One region of the Rhizobium sp. S163 genome, then DNA from elsewhere that is predicted to be linked to it. Evidence: predicted binding sites of a transcription regulator. Region 1 holds the regulator's gene; the other holds the start of a gene.
The links. Region 1 encodes PhoB, which activates phosphate uptake and scavenging genes when phosphate is short. Its sites were predicted from a motif close to TGTCATNNANCTGTCAT; they were not measured.
Positions count from the first base shown of each region.

Region 2: QTL96_RS01750 (LTA synthase family protein) is a predicted target of PhoB. The motif match lies at 5,395-5,411, and genes of this name have one in related genera.

Region 1 is NZ_JAUDSA010000018.1:451,557-458,513, forward strand. Features, by position in the region: gene QTL96_RS17770 (substrate-binding domain-containing protein) at 1-337, shown strand, start outside; gene pstC (phosphate ABC transporter permease subunit PstC) at 491-1,972, shown strand; gene pstA (phosphate ABC transporter permease PstA) at 1,969-3,291, shown strand; gene pstB (phosphate ABC transporter ATP-binding protein PstB) at 3,306-4,121, shown strand; gene phoU (phosphate signaling complex protein PhoU) at 4,165-4,878, shown strand; gene phoB (phosphate regulon transcriptional regulator PhoB) at 4,915-5,598, shown strand; gene QTL96_RS17800 (GcrA family cell cycle regulator) at 5,681-6,226, opposite strand; gene QTL96_RS17805 (aspartate aminotransferase family protein) at 6,654-6,957, shown strand, end outside.
Region 2 is NZ_JAUDSA010000003.1:323,326-330,282, forward strand. Features, by position in the region: gene QTL96_RS01730 (NADP-dependent malic enzyme) at 1-2,164, shown strand, start outside; gene QTL96_RS01735 (DUF2865 domain-containing protein) at 2,293-3,411, shown strand; gene bluB (5,6-dimethylbenzimidazole synthase) at 3,425-4,111, opposite strand; cobalamin riboswitch at 4,151-4,336, opposite strand; gene QTL96_RS01745 (hypothetical protein) at 4,362-5,195, opposite strand; gene QTL96_RS01750 (LTA synthase family protein) at 5,470-6,957, shown strand, end outside.

The sequences.
Region 1 (6,957 bases):
GGCACGCATCGCTGCCAACAAGACCGGTGTTGGCGTATTCGGCCTCTCCTTCTACGAAAACAACGCCGACAAGCTGAAGGTCGCTACCGTCAAGGGTATCGTTCCGAGCCCGGAAACGATCGCTGACGGCACCTACCCGGTTTCCCGTCCGCTGTTCTTCTACGTCAAGAAGGCTCACCTGGGCGTTATCCCGGGCCTGAAGGAATACGTAAACTTCTTCGTATCCGACCAGATGGTTGGCCCTGACAGCCCGCTCGTCGAGTACGGCCTGGTTGCTGCTCCGGACGCTGAGCGCGAAGCGACCCGCAAGGCAGTCGAAGACGGCAAGACCATGTAATAAACTTTGCCGGCGCGATCCAAAGGGTCGCGCCGGCATCGCCTTTGTCCGCTCTAAGGGAGCGGTAAAGCTGAACTACTCCATGATTGGAAGCCGAGATGGCCGAAGCGCCGTTTCGCTCTTGGGGGCCGAGGGCCTGGGGGACCTTAACGAATGAGTACATCCGTCTTACTCTTGTGCCTCGTTGTGCTTGGCGCGGTTGCCTTTGTGGCAGCACGCAGCCGCGCGACGGCGCTTGCCGGAGGTAAATCCTCGGCGCTGCACTCCCGGCCTGGCTACTACGGTGCCTATGCCGCAATCTGGGCTATCCTGCCTGCGCTCATCGTTCTGTGCGCCTGGCTTGCGATTAGCCCCTCCATTATCGAATCCTCCGTTCGCGGCGGCTTTCCTGAAGACGTCAAGGCTCAGTCTGCGGCTCAGCAGAACCTGAACTACGGCATGGTCAGCGCCATCGCCCGAGGTTTGCCTCAGCTCGCGAGCGAAGACGTTGCCGCAGGCGTCGGCGATCCCGCCGGTCTCCAGGCCAAGCTCGCCGCCAAGGGCGTTCCGCTCGCCGGCGTGCCGCAGCCTTACATGATCGAAGGCGCGCAGAAGCTGAACACCGAGAGCGGCATCAGCCGCTTGATCATGACGCTGGTCGTTCTCGCGCTCGGCGTTGCCGGTGGCTTCTATGCCCTGCGCGAAGTCGCTCCCCGTTTCCGGGCCCGCAACCGCGTCGAGCGCGTCATGCTCTGGGGGCTGCTGCTTGCATCCTCCATCGCCATCCTGACCACGGTCGGTATCGTGATGTCGATGCTGACGGAAGCCGCTCACTTCTTCGCTGAAGTTCCAGCCGCCGACTTCTTCTTCGGCACCGTCTGGGATCCGCGCTTTGCCGGCGCCGGCAGCTCGTCCTTCGGCCAGTTCGGTCTCATCCCGCTGCTGCTCGGAACGCTCTACATCGGCTTCGTCGCCATGCTGGTCGCCGTTCCGGTCGGTCTCTTCGCGGCCATCTACATGGCGGAATACGCGGCTCCCAAGGTTCGCGGTATCGCCAAGCCGCTGCTCGAAGTGCTTGCCGGTATCCCGACCATCGTCTACGGCTTCTTCGCCCTCATCACCGTCGGCCCGTTCCTGCGCGACCTCTCGTCCCAGGTGAACGGCCTTCTGACCGGCGACTACAGCAACTTCATCCAGGCACAGAGCGTTCTGACCGCCGGTATCGTCATGGGCATCATGCTGATCCCATACGTCTCCTCGCTGTCTGACGATATCATCACCGCCGTGCCGCGCGCCCTGCGTGACGGTTCGCTCGGTCTCGGTGCCACGCGTTCGGAAACGATCAAGAAGGTCGTTCTCCCCGCCGCCCTGCCGGGTATCGTCGGCGCTCTCTTGATGACCGCCTCGCGCGCCATCGGCGAGACCATGATCGTCGTGCTTGCAGCCGGTGTTGCCGCCCGCATCCAGATCAATCCCTTCGAGCCGATGACGACGGTGACGGTCAAGATCGTCAACCAGCTGACGGGTGACCTTGAGTTCACCTCGCCGCAGACGCTGGTTGCCTTCGCGCTTGGCATCACGCTGTTCTTCATCACGCTTTGCCTTAACATCTACGCGCTCTTCATTGTGCGCAAATACCGGGAGCAGTACGAATGACGGACGTTGTTTCCTCCGGACAGGGCGTCGTCGTCTCCAAGGCGCCGGCCCGCCGCGACATCGGCATCAAGCGTCGCTACGCCGCCGAACGCCGCTTCCAGGCCTATGGCATCGCTGCCATCTCCTTCGGTCTGATCTTCCTGGCCATCCTGCTCACGACGGTTATCCGTCAGGGCTACACGGCCTTCGCGCAGACCTCGATCACCCTGCCGATCGAGTTCTCCGAAAAGGTGCTCGACCCCAACAACAAGCGCGCCACCGACCCGTCGGTGCTGATCGCCGCCAACTATCCGGTGCTGATCCGCGACGCCATGGTCAAGACGCTCGGCATCAACGCCCAAAGCCGTCCGGAAACGCGTGACGCCACCGCGATGATCTCCAAGGGTGCGCCGATCGTGCTCCGCGACATGGTCGTTGCCGATCCGTCGCTGATCGGCAAGACGGTCAACGTCACGCTTCTCGCAGACGCCAACGTCGACTCGGCCAACAAGGGCCAGATCGACCTGACGGTTGACGAGAAGAACCGCAAGGTCAACGACCGCCAGGTCGGCTGGATGCAGCAGATGGCAGCCAGCGGCACGCTCCACAAGGAGTTCAACACCGGCCTCTTCGTCAACGGCAACTCCAGCCGTCCGGAAGCCGCGGGTCTCGGCGTCGCCCTCATCGGTTCGCTCTACCTGATGCTGATCGTTCTTGCCCTGTCGCTGCCGATCGGCGTCGCCGCTTCGATCTACCTCGAAGAGTTCGCGCCGAAGAACAAGCTGACCGACCTGATCGAGGTGAACATCAACAACCTCGCGGCCGTTCCCTCGATCGTCTACGGTCTGCTCGGTCTCGCCGTCTTCATCAACTTCGCAGGCCTGCCGCGCTCCGCGTCGTTGGTCGGCGGTCTGGTGCTGACGCTGATGACGCTGCCGACTATCATCATCGCCACCCGCGCGGCACTGCGCGCCGTGCCCCCTTCGATCCGCGCGGCCGCTCTCGGCCTCGGCGCCTCGAAGATGCAGATGGTGTTCCATCACGTCCTGCCGCTGGCAATGCCTGGCATCCTGACCGGCACCATCATCGGTCTGGCGCATGCGCTCGGTGAAACCGCGCCGCTGCTCCTGATCGGCATGGTCGCCTTCGTTGCCAATGCGCCTGCCACCCCGATGGATCCCTCCACGGCTCTGCCGGTGCAGGTTTACATGTGGGCAAACGAAGCCGAACGCGCCTTTGTCGAGCGCACGTCCGGCGCCATCATCGTCCTGCTCCTGTTCCTGATCGTCATGAACCTCGGAGCCATCCTCTTGCGTCGTCGCTTTGAGCGCCGCTGGTAAACGGAGTAAACATCATGAACATGTTGACGGAAGCAGCAGTTGAGAAGGCGCTAGACCAGAAGATGAATACCATTCCGTATAAAATGATTGGCCAGGACGTCTCGGTTTACTACGGCGAGAAGCGTGCGCTTTTCGATGTGAAGCTGAACATCCGCGAAAACACCGTGACGGCTCTCATCGGTCCGTCGGGCTGCGGCAAGTCCACCTTCCTGCGCAGCCTGAACCGCATGAACGACACGATCGACAATTGCCGCGTCACCGGCAAGATCACGCTCGATGGCGATGATATCTACGATCCGGATATCGACGTCGTCGAACTGCGCGCCCGCGTCGGCATGGTGTTCCAGAAGCCGAACCCATTCCCGAAGTCGATCTACGAGAACGTCGCCTACGGCCCGCGCATCCACGGTCTCGCCAAGGCGAAGGCCGACATGGACGTCATCGTCGAGCAGAGCCTGCAGCGCGCCGGCCTGTGGAACGAGGTCAAGGACCGCGTGCATGAAGGCGGCACCGGCCTCTCGGGTGGTCAGCAGCAGCGTCTGTGCATCGCCCGCGCGATTGCCGTTAGCCCTGAAGTCATCCTCATGGACGAGCCCTGCTCGGCGCTTGACCCGATCGCGACCGCCAAGGTCGAGGAGCTCATCCACGAGCTGCGCGAGGCCTACACGATCGTCATCGTTACGCACTCGATGCAGCAGGCAGCCCGCGTTTCGCAGCGCACCGCCATGTTCCACCTCGGCAACCTCGTCGAGGAGAACGATACAGACAAGATGTTCACCAACCCGGATGATCCGCGCACCCAGGATTACATCATGGGCCGCTTCGGCTGATCTCCGAAACCGGTAAACCTCAGGACATTCAAGGATAAGCCCCATGGCATCGACACATATCTATTCCGCCTATGACGATGATCTCAAGTTCCTGACGCGCCGCATCTCCGAAATGGGCGGCCTCGCGGAACAGATGGTCGGCGACGCCGTTCGCGCGCTCGTCAACGGCGACACTTCGCTCGCCCAGAAGGTCATCTCCGACGACGTGATCCTCGATCACGCCGAGCGCGAGATCGGCGAAAAGGCGATCATCACCATCGCCCGCCGCCAGCCGATGGCCGCCGACCTTCGCGAAATCATGGGCTCGATCCGCATCGCGGCCGATCTCGAGCGCGTCGGCGATCTTGGCAAGAACACCGCCAAGCGCGTCATCGCTGTCCAGAGCACCGGCGTTCCGCGCAAGCTCGCCCGTGGCCTCGAGCATCTCTCCGAACTGGCGCTCGTCCAGCTCAAGGAAGTTCTCGACGTCTACACCAGCCGCGTTGCCGACCGCGCCAAGTCGATCCGCGAGCGCGACGAGGAAATCGACGCGATGTACACCTCGCTGTTCCGCGAGATGCTGACCTACATGATGGAAGATCCGCGCAACATCACCAGCTGCACGCATCTTCTCTTCTGCGCCAAGAACATCGAGCGCATCGGCGACCACGCCACCAACATCGCAGAGACCATCTACTACATGGCTACCGGCGCCCAGCCGGAAGGCGAGCGTCCGAAGGACGACACCGCCAACACCGTCGGCGCGGTCACGGAATAAGCGTTCCGGACCCACGCCCCCAGGAGACCGAGACGAATGATCCCAAGAGTAGCAGTCGTTGAAGACGAAGAAGCACTGAGCGTGCTTCTTCGCTATAACCTTGAGGCCGAAGGCTTCGAAGTCGATACCATCCTTCGCGGTGACGAGGCCGAAATCCGGCTGCAGGAACGCACGCCTGATCTTTTGATCCTCGATTGGATGCTGCCCGGCGTATCCGGCATCGAGCTCTGCCGTCGCCTGCGCATGCGCCCGGAGACGGAGCGCCTGCCGATCATCATGCTGACCGCCCGTGGCGAGGAAAGCGAACGCGTTCGCGGCCTGTCGACCGGCGCCGACGACTATGTCGTCAAGCCGTTCTCGACGCCTGAGCTCGTCGCCCGCGTCAAGGCGATGCTGCGCCGCGCCAAGCCGGAAGTGCTCTCCTCGCTGCTGAAGTGCGGCGATATCGAGCTCGATCGCGAAACCCATCGCGTTCACCGCAAGAGCCGCGAAGTCCGCCTCGGACCGACCGAATTCCGCCTGCTGGAATTCCTGATGTCGTCGCCCGGCCGCGTCTTCTCGCGCTCGCAGCTGCTCGATGGCGTCTGGGGCCATGACATCTATGTCGACGAACGCACCGTAGACGTTCACGTCGGCCGCCTGCGCAAGGCGCTCAACTTCTCGAACATGCAGGATGTGATCCGCACCGTTCGCGGCGCCGGTTATTCGATGGAAGCGTAAGGCGCTTCCATTTCATACGATCCAACGAAAAACGGGCCCCGCGAGGGCCCGTTTTCTTTTGTTCCTTATCCGGCTTTCCGGGTCATGCGACCCGGTTGGCTGCCTTGCGGCGCTCGTTGACCGGCTGGTAGGCCATGCGCTGGTGGTAGGTGCAGTATGGCGAGTTGTCGGGGGACTCGCAGCCGCAGAAGTGGAAGTCATCCGTCAGCGGATCGCCGACCGGCCACTTGCACGTGCGCTCGGTCAGTTCCGTAAGGCCGAGACGGCGCGAGATCGGAACGACAACGTTGGAGGCTGGACGGTAACGGACTTCCTCGATCGCATCGATATCCATCTCTTCCTTGAGAGCCACTGCGCCCTGCGGGCGGGCAACGGCGCGGCTTGGCGAGATGCGTGCGGAATTGAAATTGCTGGCAGGGCGGGGGGTCGAAACCGCCGGGCGCTTCGGCGCCCGCGTCGCCGTCGTCGTGCCGCCGGCCTTGGCGCGGCCAGGCAGGTTCAGGCGGTGGACCTTGCCGATGACGGCGTTGCGGCTTACACCGCCAAGTTGTGCCGCAATCTGGCTGGCGCTCAGGCCTTCGGCCCAAAGCTTCTTCAGTCTTTCAACGCGCTCGTCTGTCCAGTTCATGCCCTGTCTCCGCCTTATTGCGTTGGTGTAGGCAGAATCCTTCACCCATGGCACGGACGTGTCCGGACCAAGAAACGCTTGCTCGATTTTGGTGACTAGTTCCGCCGCATGCAGTCTAGTAATTGAGTTTTAACCTAGAGTGAGGGCGACTCCGTGACAAGAGTCGGTTGAATCGCGGCGAATCGATTTCTCGGTTTTCCCCAACTTGCTGGGTGGTAGAGTCATTTCTGCAACATTAGCTGTTGATAGCTCGCCGGCGCCCCGATGCTTGCTTGACGCATGCGACAAAAGCTCAGTTTTGTTGACATCGCACTGCGAAAAGACAATAGTGCCCCTCGCCGCCGAAAGGCGGCATTTTTCATTTCCGGGCACCCGCTTTTTCGCCGGAGTCCGGGCCTTTGTTGAGCGAATGACAGGAGATCGCGCCATGGCTGAAGCCGCGCCGCTTTATGATACCTACTCTCGTGCCCCGCTGCGGTTCGAGCGAGGAGAGGGCGTGTGGCTGATCACCGAAACTGGCGAGCGATATCTCGATTTCGGCGCGGGCGTTGCCGTGACCTCCGTCGGCCATAGCCACCCGCACGTCGTCGGCGCGCTTAAGGATCAGGCCGAGAAGGTTTGGCACCTCTCCAACATTTACGAGATCCCCGGCCAGGAGCGCTTTGCCAAGCGGCTGACGGATGCAACCTTCGCGGATAAGGTGTTCTTCACCAATTCCGGCGCCGAGGCGC
Region 2 (6,957 bases), on a different contig from region 1:
CGCTTATTCGCCCGGCGTCGCCGCGCCCTGTCTCGCCATCCGTGACAATCCGGAAACGGCCGCCGACTACACCTCGCGCGCCAACCTGGTTGCCGTGATTTCCAATGGCACGGCCGTCCTCGGCCTCGGCAATATCGGCCCGCTGGCCTCCAAGCCGGTCATGGAAGGCAAGGCCGTTCTCTTCAAGAAGTTCGCCAATATCGACGTCTTCGACATCGAGGTCGATGCATCGACCGTTGACCACATGGTCTCCACCGTCGCCGCGCTCGAGCCGACCTTTGGCGGTATCAACCTTGAAGACATCAAGGCGCCGGAATGTTTCGAGATCGAGCGTCAGCTCCGCGAGAAGATGAAGATCCCGGTCTTCCATGACGACCAGCATGGCACCGCCATCATCGTCGCCGCCGCGATCCTGAACGGCCTGGAGCTGGCCGGCAAGAAGATCGAAGAGGTCAAGATCGTCGCCTCGGGCGCCGGTGCTGCGGCCCTTGCCTGCCTCAACCTTCTCGTCACCCTTGGTGCAAAGCGCGAAAACATCTGGGTCCACGACCTCGAAGGCCTCGTCTATGAAGGCCGCGTCGAGCTGATGGACGAATGGAAGAGCGTCTACGCGCAGAAGAGCGACACCCGCACGCTGGCTGAAAACATCGGCGGCGCCGACGTCTTCCTCGGCCTGTCGGCCGCAGGCGTCCTGAAGCCGGAACTCTTGGCGCAGATGGCCGAAAAGCCGCTCATCATGGCGCTCGCCAACCCGAACCCCGAAATCATGCCGGATCTCGCCCGCGCGGCCCGCCCGGACGCGATGATCTGCACCGGCCGTTCGGACTTCCCGAACCAGGTCAACAACGTCCTCTGCTTCCCGTATATCTTCCGCGGCGCGCTCGATTGCGGCGCCGTGACGATCAACGAGGAAATGAAGATGGCCGCCGTGCGCGCCATCGCGGCGCTTGCCCGCGAGGAGCCGTCCGATGTCGCCGCCCGCGCCTATTCGGATGAAACTCCGATCTTCGGCCCCAACTATCTCATCCCCTCGCCGTTCGATCCGCGCCTCATTCTGCGTATCGCGCCGGCTGTCGCCAAGGCTGCGGCCGATAGCGGCGTGGCGCTGCGCCCGATCGCCGATTTCGACGCCTATCTCGACCAGCTGAACCGCTTTGTCTTCCGCTCCGGCTTCGTCATGAAGCCGATCTTCGCTGCCGCCAAGAATGCCGACAAGAAGCGCGTCATCTTCTCCGAAGGCGAAGACGAGCGCGTGCTGCGCGCAGCTCAGGTCCTGCTTGAGGAAGGCATTGCCAAACCGATCCTGATCGGCCGTCCGCAGGTCATCGAAACGCGCCTGAAGCGCTACGGCCTGCGTATCCGCCCACTGTCGGATTTCGACGTCATCAATCCGGAAGACGATCCGCGCTTCCGTGAGTATGTCGAGCTCTATCTGTCGCTGGTCGGCCGCCGCGGCGTCATCCCGGAAGCGGCCCGCACCATCGTTCGTACCAACACCACGGTTATCGGTGCGCTGGCGCTGAAGCGTGGCGAGGCCGATGCGCTGATCTGCGGTCTCGAAGGCCGCTATGAGAAGCACCTGCGCGATGTCCGCCAGATCGTCGGCAAGCGCCCGAATGTCCGCGATTTCTCCGCACTCAGCCTGCTGATCTCGCAGCGCGGCGCCACCTTCTTCACCGACACCTACGTCACGTTCAACCCGACAGCCGAGGAAGTGGCGGAATCCGCCGTTCTCGCCGCCGAGGAAATCAAGCGCTTCGGCATCACGCCGCGCGCCGCCCTCGTCTCGCATTCGAACTTCGGCTCGCGTGAGAGCGAAAGCGCCACCAAGATGCGCAACGCCCTGCAGCTCGTGCGCGATACCGCGCCCGATCTGGAAGTCGATGGCGAAATGCACGGCGAGAGCGCGATCTCCGAAACGCTGCGCAAGCGCGTCATGCCGAACACGACGCTGCACGACGAGGCCAACCTTCTGGTCTTCCCCAACCTCGATGCGGCCAACATCACGCTCGGCGTCGTCAAGTCGATGACCGATGGCCTGCATGTCGGCCCGATCCTGCTCGGCGCGGCGATGCCCGCCCACATCCTGGCGCCGTCGGTCACCTCGCGCGGCGTCGTCAACATGGCGGCCCTCGCGGTTGTCGAGGCGTCCCAGCCGGCGTAATTTGCCTTGGACGCTGAAAATGCGCTAGGCTCAGAGCGGCAGCTTGTTAAGACAAGCAATGTATATCGAAGGGCGGGCCATGGTCCGCCCTTCGCCATTTGGTATTTGCTCACGTACGGGACGATGCCTTGAAACGCCTCACGCTGGCCGCAGCACTCCTGATTGCCCTTTCCGCCCCTGCCTATGCGCAGCTGGCGCCGATCTGCGGTCAGTTGCGCGCCCGTCTGGCGACCATCCCGGAAACGATCGGCGGCGGCACGTCGCCTGAAATACGCCGCTTCGCCAGCGCCATCACCGAACAGAACCTCGAGCTTCGCAAGCTGCGCAGCGACCAGCGCCGCAACGGCTGCAGCAGCGGCAGCATGGTGGTCATCGGCGGCGACAATGCGGGCTATTGCAGCGAGCTTGAACAAGCCGAGGCGAAGATGCTCGACAACATCGCCGACCTGCAGATGCGTCGCGATGATCTGCGCACGCAAAGCCCGGACGCCCGCCTGCGCAACGAACTCTTCGCCGCACTCGACGAAAACAACTGCAATGCGCCAGTGCAGCAGTACGAAGAGCCGCAATATGCGAACCCGCCCAGCATCGACGATCAGGCGATGCGCAGCAACACCTTCATTCCTCTCGGCGGCGAGCGTCAGCGCTCCTACGAGTTCTCGCCCGGCGGCCAGCCGCTCACGCATCTGAACACGATCTGCGTGCGCAGCTGCGACGGCGGCTTCTTCCCCATCCGCTCGAACGCCACCTCTTTCGACTTCGCCCGCGACGCCAACACCTGCCAGCAGATGTGCCCCGGCATCGAAACCGAGCTCTACTATCACGACGTTTCCAGCGGCGAGACCGAGAACATGATCTCGGCCTCGACAGGCGCGCCCTACAGCGCCATGCCGAATGCATTCGCCTACAAGAACCGCAAGCCCGGCGAAAAATCCTCCTGCAGCTGCAATCTGCCCGCCTATTACGAACAGATGCGCCGCAACCAGTCTGTGAGCGCCCCGCCGCCGCAGAGCTCGATTACCACGATCGAAACCCCGAACACCGCCGCCGCCAAGCCCGAAAGCCCGGTCACGCCAGAGCAGCCGGCGCCCCAGGCGCAGGTCCCCGACCGCCCCTACGATGCCAGTGCCGGCAAGGTGCGCCAGGTGGGTCCGCAGTTCCTCGCCGGCGATCAGGGATCGATCGACCTCAAGCACCCTGCCATGCCGGGCGCCCAGCCGCAGCAACCGCCGGCGCAGAAGCAATAGCAGGCGTCGCGGGCTATGCGCTCCCGCCCCAGCGATCCGCGAACACCAGCTCCTCCAACGGCAGCCGCTGCCGCCAGCCCTTCACCGCGAGCTCCGGCTCCTCGTAGAGCCGGTCGACATAGCCGACACAGAGCCAGGCGACGATCTCGATCCGCTCAGGCACACCGAGCGCCCGCTTCAGATCCGCCTCATGGAAAATGCTCACCCAGCCGACGCCGACGCCTTCGGCGCGCGCCGCAAGCCACAGGTTCTGCACCGCGCAGACGGTGGAGTAGGAATCCATCCGACTATTGTGCGTCCGCCCGAGCACCACGTCGCCGCAGCGATCCGGATCGCAGGTCACGCAGATGCCGACGGATGCCGTGCGAATGCCCTCGAGTTTCAAGGCGCGGTAGGCCTGCTGCCGCTCGCCGGAAAACATCTCCGCCGCCTCGGCATTGGCCTTGGCAAAGGCCTCCCACACGGTCGATCGCACGGCCTCATCGCGAACGACGATGAAATTCCACGGCTGCATGAAGCCGACAGACGGCGCATGATGGGCAGCAGCCAGCAGCCGTCCAATCACATCATCAGGCACCGGATCCGGCAGGAACTCGGATCGCACGTCGCGTCTGGTCTCGATGGCTCTGTAAACGGCGTCGCGCTCGCTCGTCGAAAAGGCACCGGCTCTCGCAAGAGAGCCAGATTGGTCTGGTCGCATCGTCAATCCCCAACAACACAACCGGCCGCTGTCCAGGCGGTCAGTCTATGATTGTCGGGCCGGTCTTCTGACTTGGCGTCATCCGTCTGCCACGCCTTCCCGGCAAAAAGCGCCAGTGGCATCAAGCGGCAGACGTCGGCCTTACAGCGTTGGGCACGTTCCGGTCTCGCACCGAATTCCCGATTCTCCCGCAAGCCTGCGGGCACCCGACGCGCCACCTATGCCGACAAACCGCGCATGATGCAATCGCTCAAGCCTCGACCGGGAAATATCGCACATAGGCGAACTCGTCACCACCAGGTGACCAGTTGGGAACATTGATCGATCCCTGCCCACCGAAAAGTTCGAACAGCGTCGTGAGATTTCCCCCGTCCATATCCATGATCCGCATTCGCACATGCTTGTCGCGCGGATGATCGAAGACATCGGGGTCGTAGGAGATCAGCACTACCTTGTCGTTGTTGGGCGATGGATGCGCGAACCAGTTGCCGTAGTTGTCGTGCGTCACCTGCTCGACGCCTGTGCCGTCGGGATGGATACGCCATATCTGCATCAGGCCGGTGCGGCTGGAGTTGAAATAGATCCAGCGCCCGTCGGCCGAATAATCCGGTCCGTCATTGCGCCCTTCGCCATGCGTCAACCGGCGCTCTTCGCCGCCGGTCACGTCGATCGTGTAGATATCGAACAGGTCGCCGCGAATGCCGCAATAGGCGAGCTCCTTCCCGTCAGGCGACCAGCCATGCCAGTAGGACGGATGATTGGTGGTCACCAGCTGCGGCGTCCCACCCTCGATCGGCAGCGTGTAGATCGCCGATTTTCCGAACTCAACCTTGTCGGAGATGACGATACGGGTGCCATCGGGCGAAATCCCGTGGTCGTTGTTGCAGGCGGTCGCGAAGCCGGTATCGACATGCTCGACCTTCGCCGAGCCGTCGAGCGCCAGGCGATAAAGCAGGCCTTCGTCGTTGAGCAGGAGATAGCTGCCGTCACGGGCGTAATTGGGCGCTTCGACCAGTCTCTCGGTCTGCCAGATCACACGGGCCTCACCCGTCTTGACGTTGTAGATCTCGACGGAACTGCGCATGCAAACTCTCCTCTGACGCGAACATATCCATGACCTACGACAGCTAAATAAGGCACGCAAGGATCGCCCGCGCGCGGCAATGGGAGGCTCCATCCGGAGCCCACGCGAAATGAGGCAATTGGCTGCCGAAAAGTTTGTGATCAAAAAAGCGTTAAGCCCGCGAAACAACTATGGTTCATCTAGCGTTCATGACGAAGATGTGACAGTTCGATGACGTTAAGATGACACTGGAGTTCCGCCATTGATCGCCCAAGTTTTCAAGTCCGGAGCGGCAATGCGCGAAGCGGCTCTCTATGGCGGCGTTGGCGCGGATACCCGCCCCTCCATTCTGCGCGGCGCAATTGCAGTCGCCCTGACGGCGGTGATGGCGTTGCTTGCAACCTTCTCGGTCGAGGTGATCGCCCGCGGCGGCGCAACCGACGTCGGCGCGTTTCTGTCTTCTACGGCGCGCCCCGGCATGACCACGGTCATGATGCTTACCATCGTGATGCTGTGCGTCGATGCCGTCCTCGGTCGCCGTTTCCTCTCTGCACTGGTCGTCCTGCCGCTCGTCCTCGTCCCCGCGCTCGTCTCCAATCAGAAGCAGCACTACCTCTCCGATCCGCTCTATCCCTCGGACATGCTGTTCGGCCGCCAGATATTCGAACTCCTGCCCGTCATGGTTCGCGACCGCCCGATGACGGCTATCGCGGTTGCCGTCGGCATCCTGCTCTCCGTCACTGGCCTCGTGCTGGCATGGCGCTACGCCTGGCGCCGCCTGCCGAAAATGGCGCGCCGCAACCGTATCCGTAATCTCTGCCTGACGGTTCCAGTCATCGCCGCCTTCGGCTCGCTGATGGATTACTCGCAATATTCCTATATCCGCGACCGCCTGCAGGTGGTGCCGATGATGTGGGACCAGAAAGAGAACTACCGCAGCAACGGCTTCATCCTCGCCTTCATCTTCAACATTCCGATGGCCGACGTCGCCTCGCCCGCCGGCCTCAATGCGCAGGCGCTCGATGCCATCCCGTCGCGCAATTACGGCTATCTCAGCGGTCCGAGCGACAAGCCTGACGTCATCATGCTGATGAGCGAATCCTTCTGGGATCCGACGCGTCTGAAGACGCTGAAATTCTCCGAAGACCCGATGCCGACGATCCGCGCGGCCCAATCCGGCCACGTCTTCTCGCCCGAGTTCGGCGGCATGACCGCCAATGTCGAGTTCGAGGCGCTGACCGGCTTCTCCAATGCGTTCCTGCCTTATGGCAGCATCCCCTACCAGCAGTATATCCGCAACGACATCCCGTCGCTTGCCACCTTCTTCCGCGGCGAAGGCTATGCGGCCCGTGCGCTACATCCGTTCAGCGGCTGGTTCTGGAACCGCAACGAGGTCTACAAGGATTTCGGCTTCGAGGAATTCCGCACCGAAGAAACCATGCCGACCATGGAAAAGCGCGGCATCTTCGCCTCCGACGACAGCCTGATGAAGGAGATCATGCAGGAAGCCGACGGGCTCGACCGGCCCTTCTTCTTCTTCGCGGTCACTCTGCAGGGACATGGCCCGTACGAGGCCAACCGCTACGCCAACAACACGGTCGACTTCACCGGCAATCTGACCGACGCCGACCGCGCCACGCTCGCCACCTATACGCAGGGCGTCAAGGAGGCAGACGACAGCTTCAAGATGCTGACAGAATGGGCCTCCAAGCGCGATCGCGAGACGATCATCGTGCTCTGGGGCGACCACCTGCCGCCGCTCGGCAGCGTCTATACCAACACC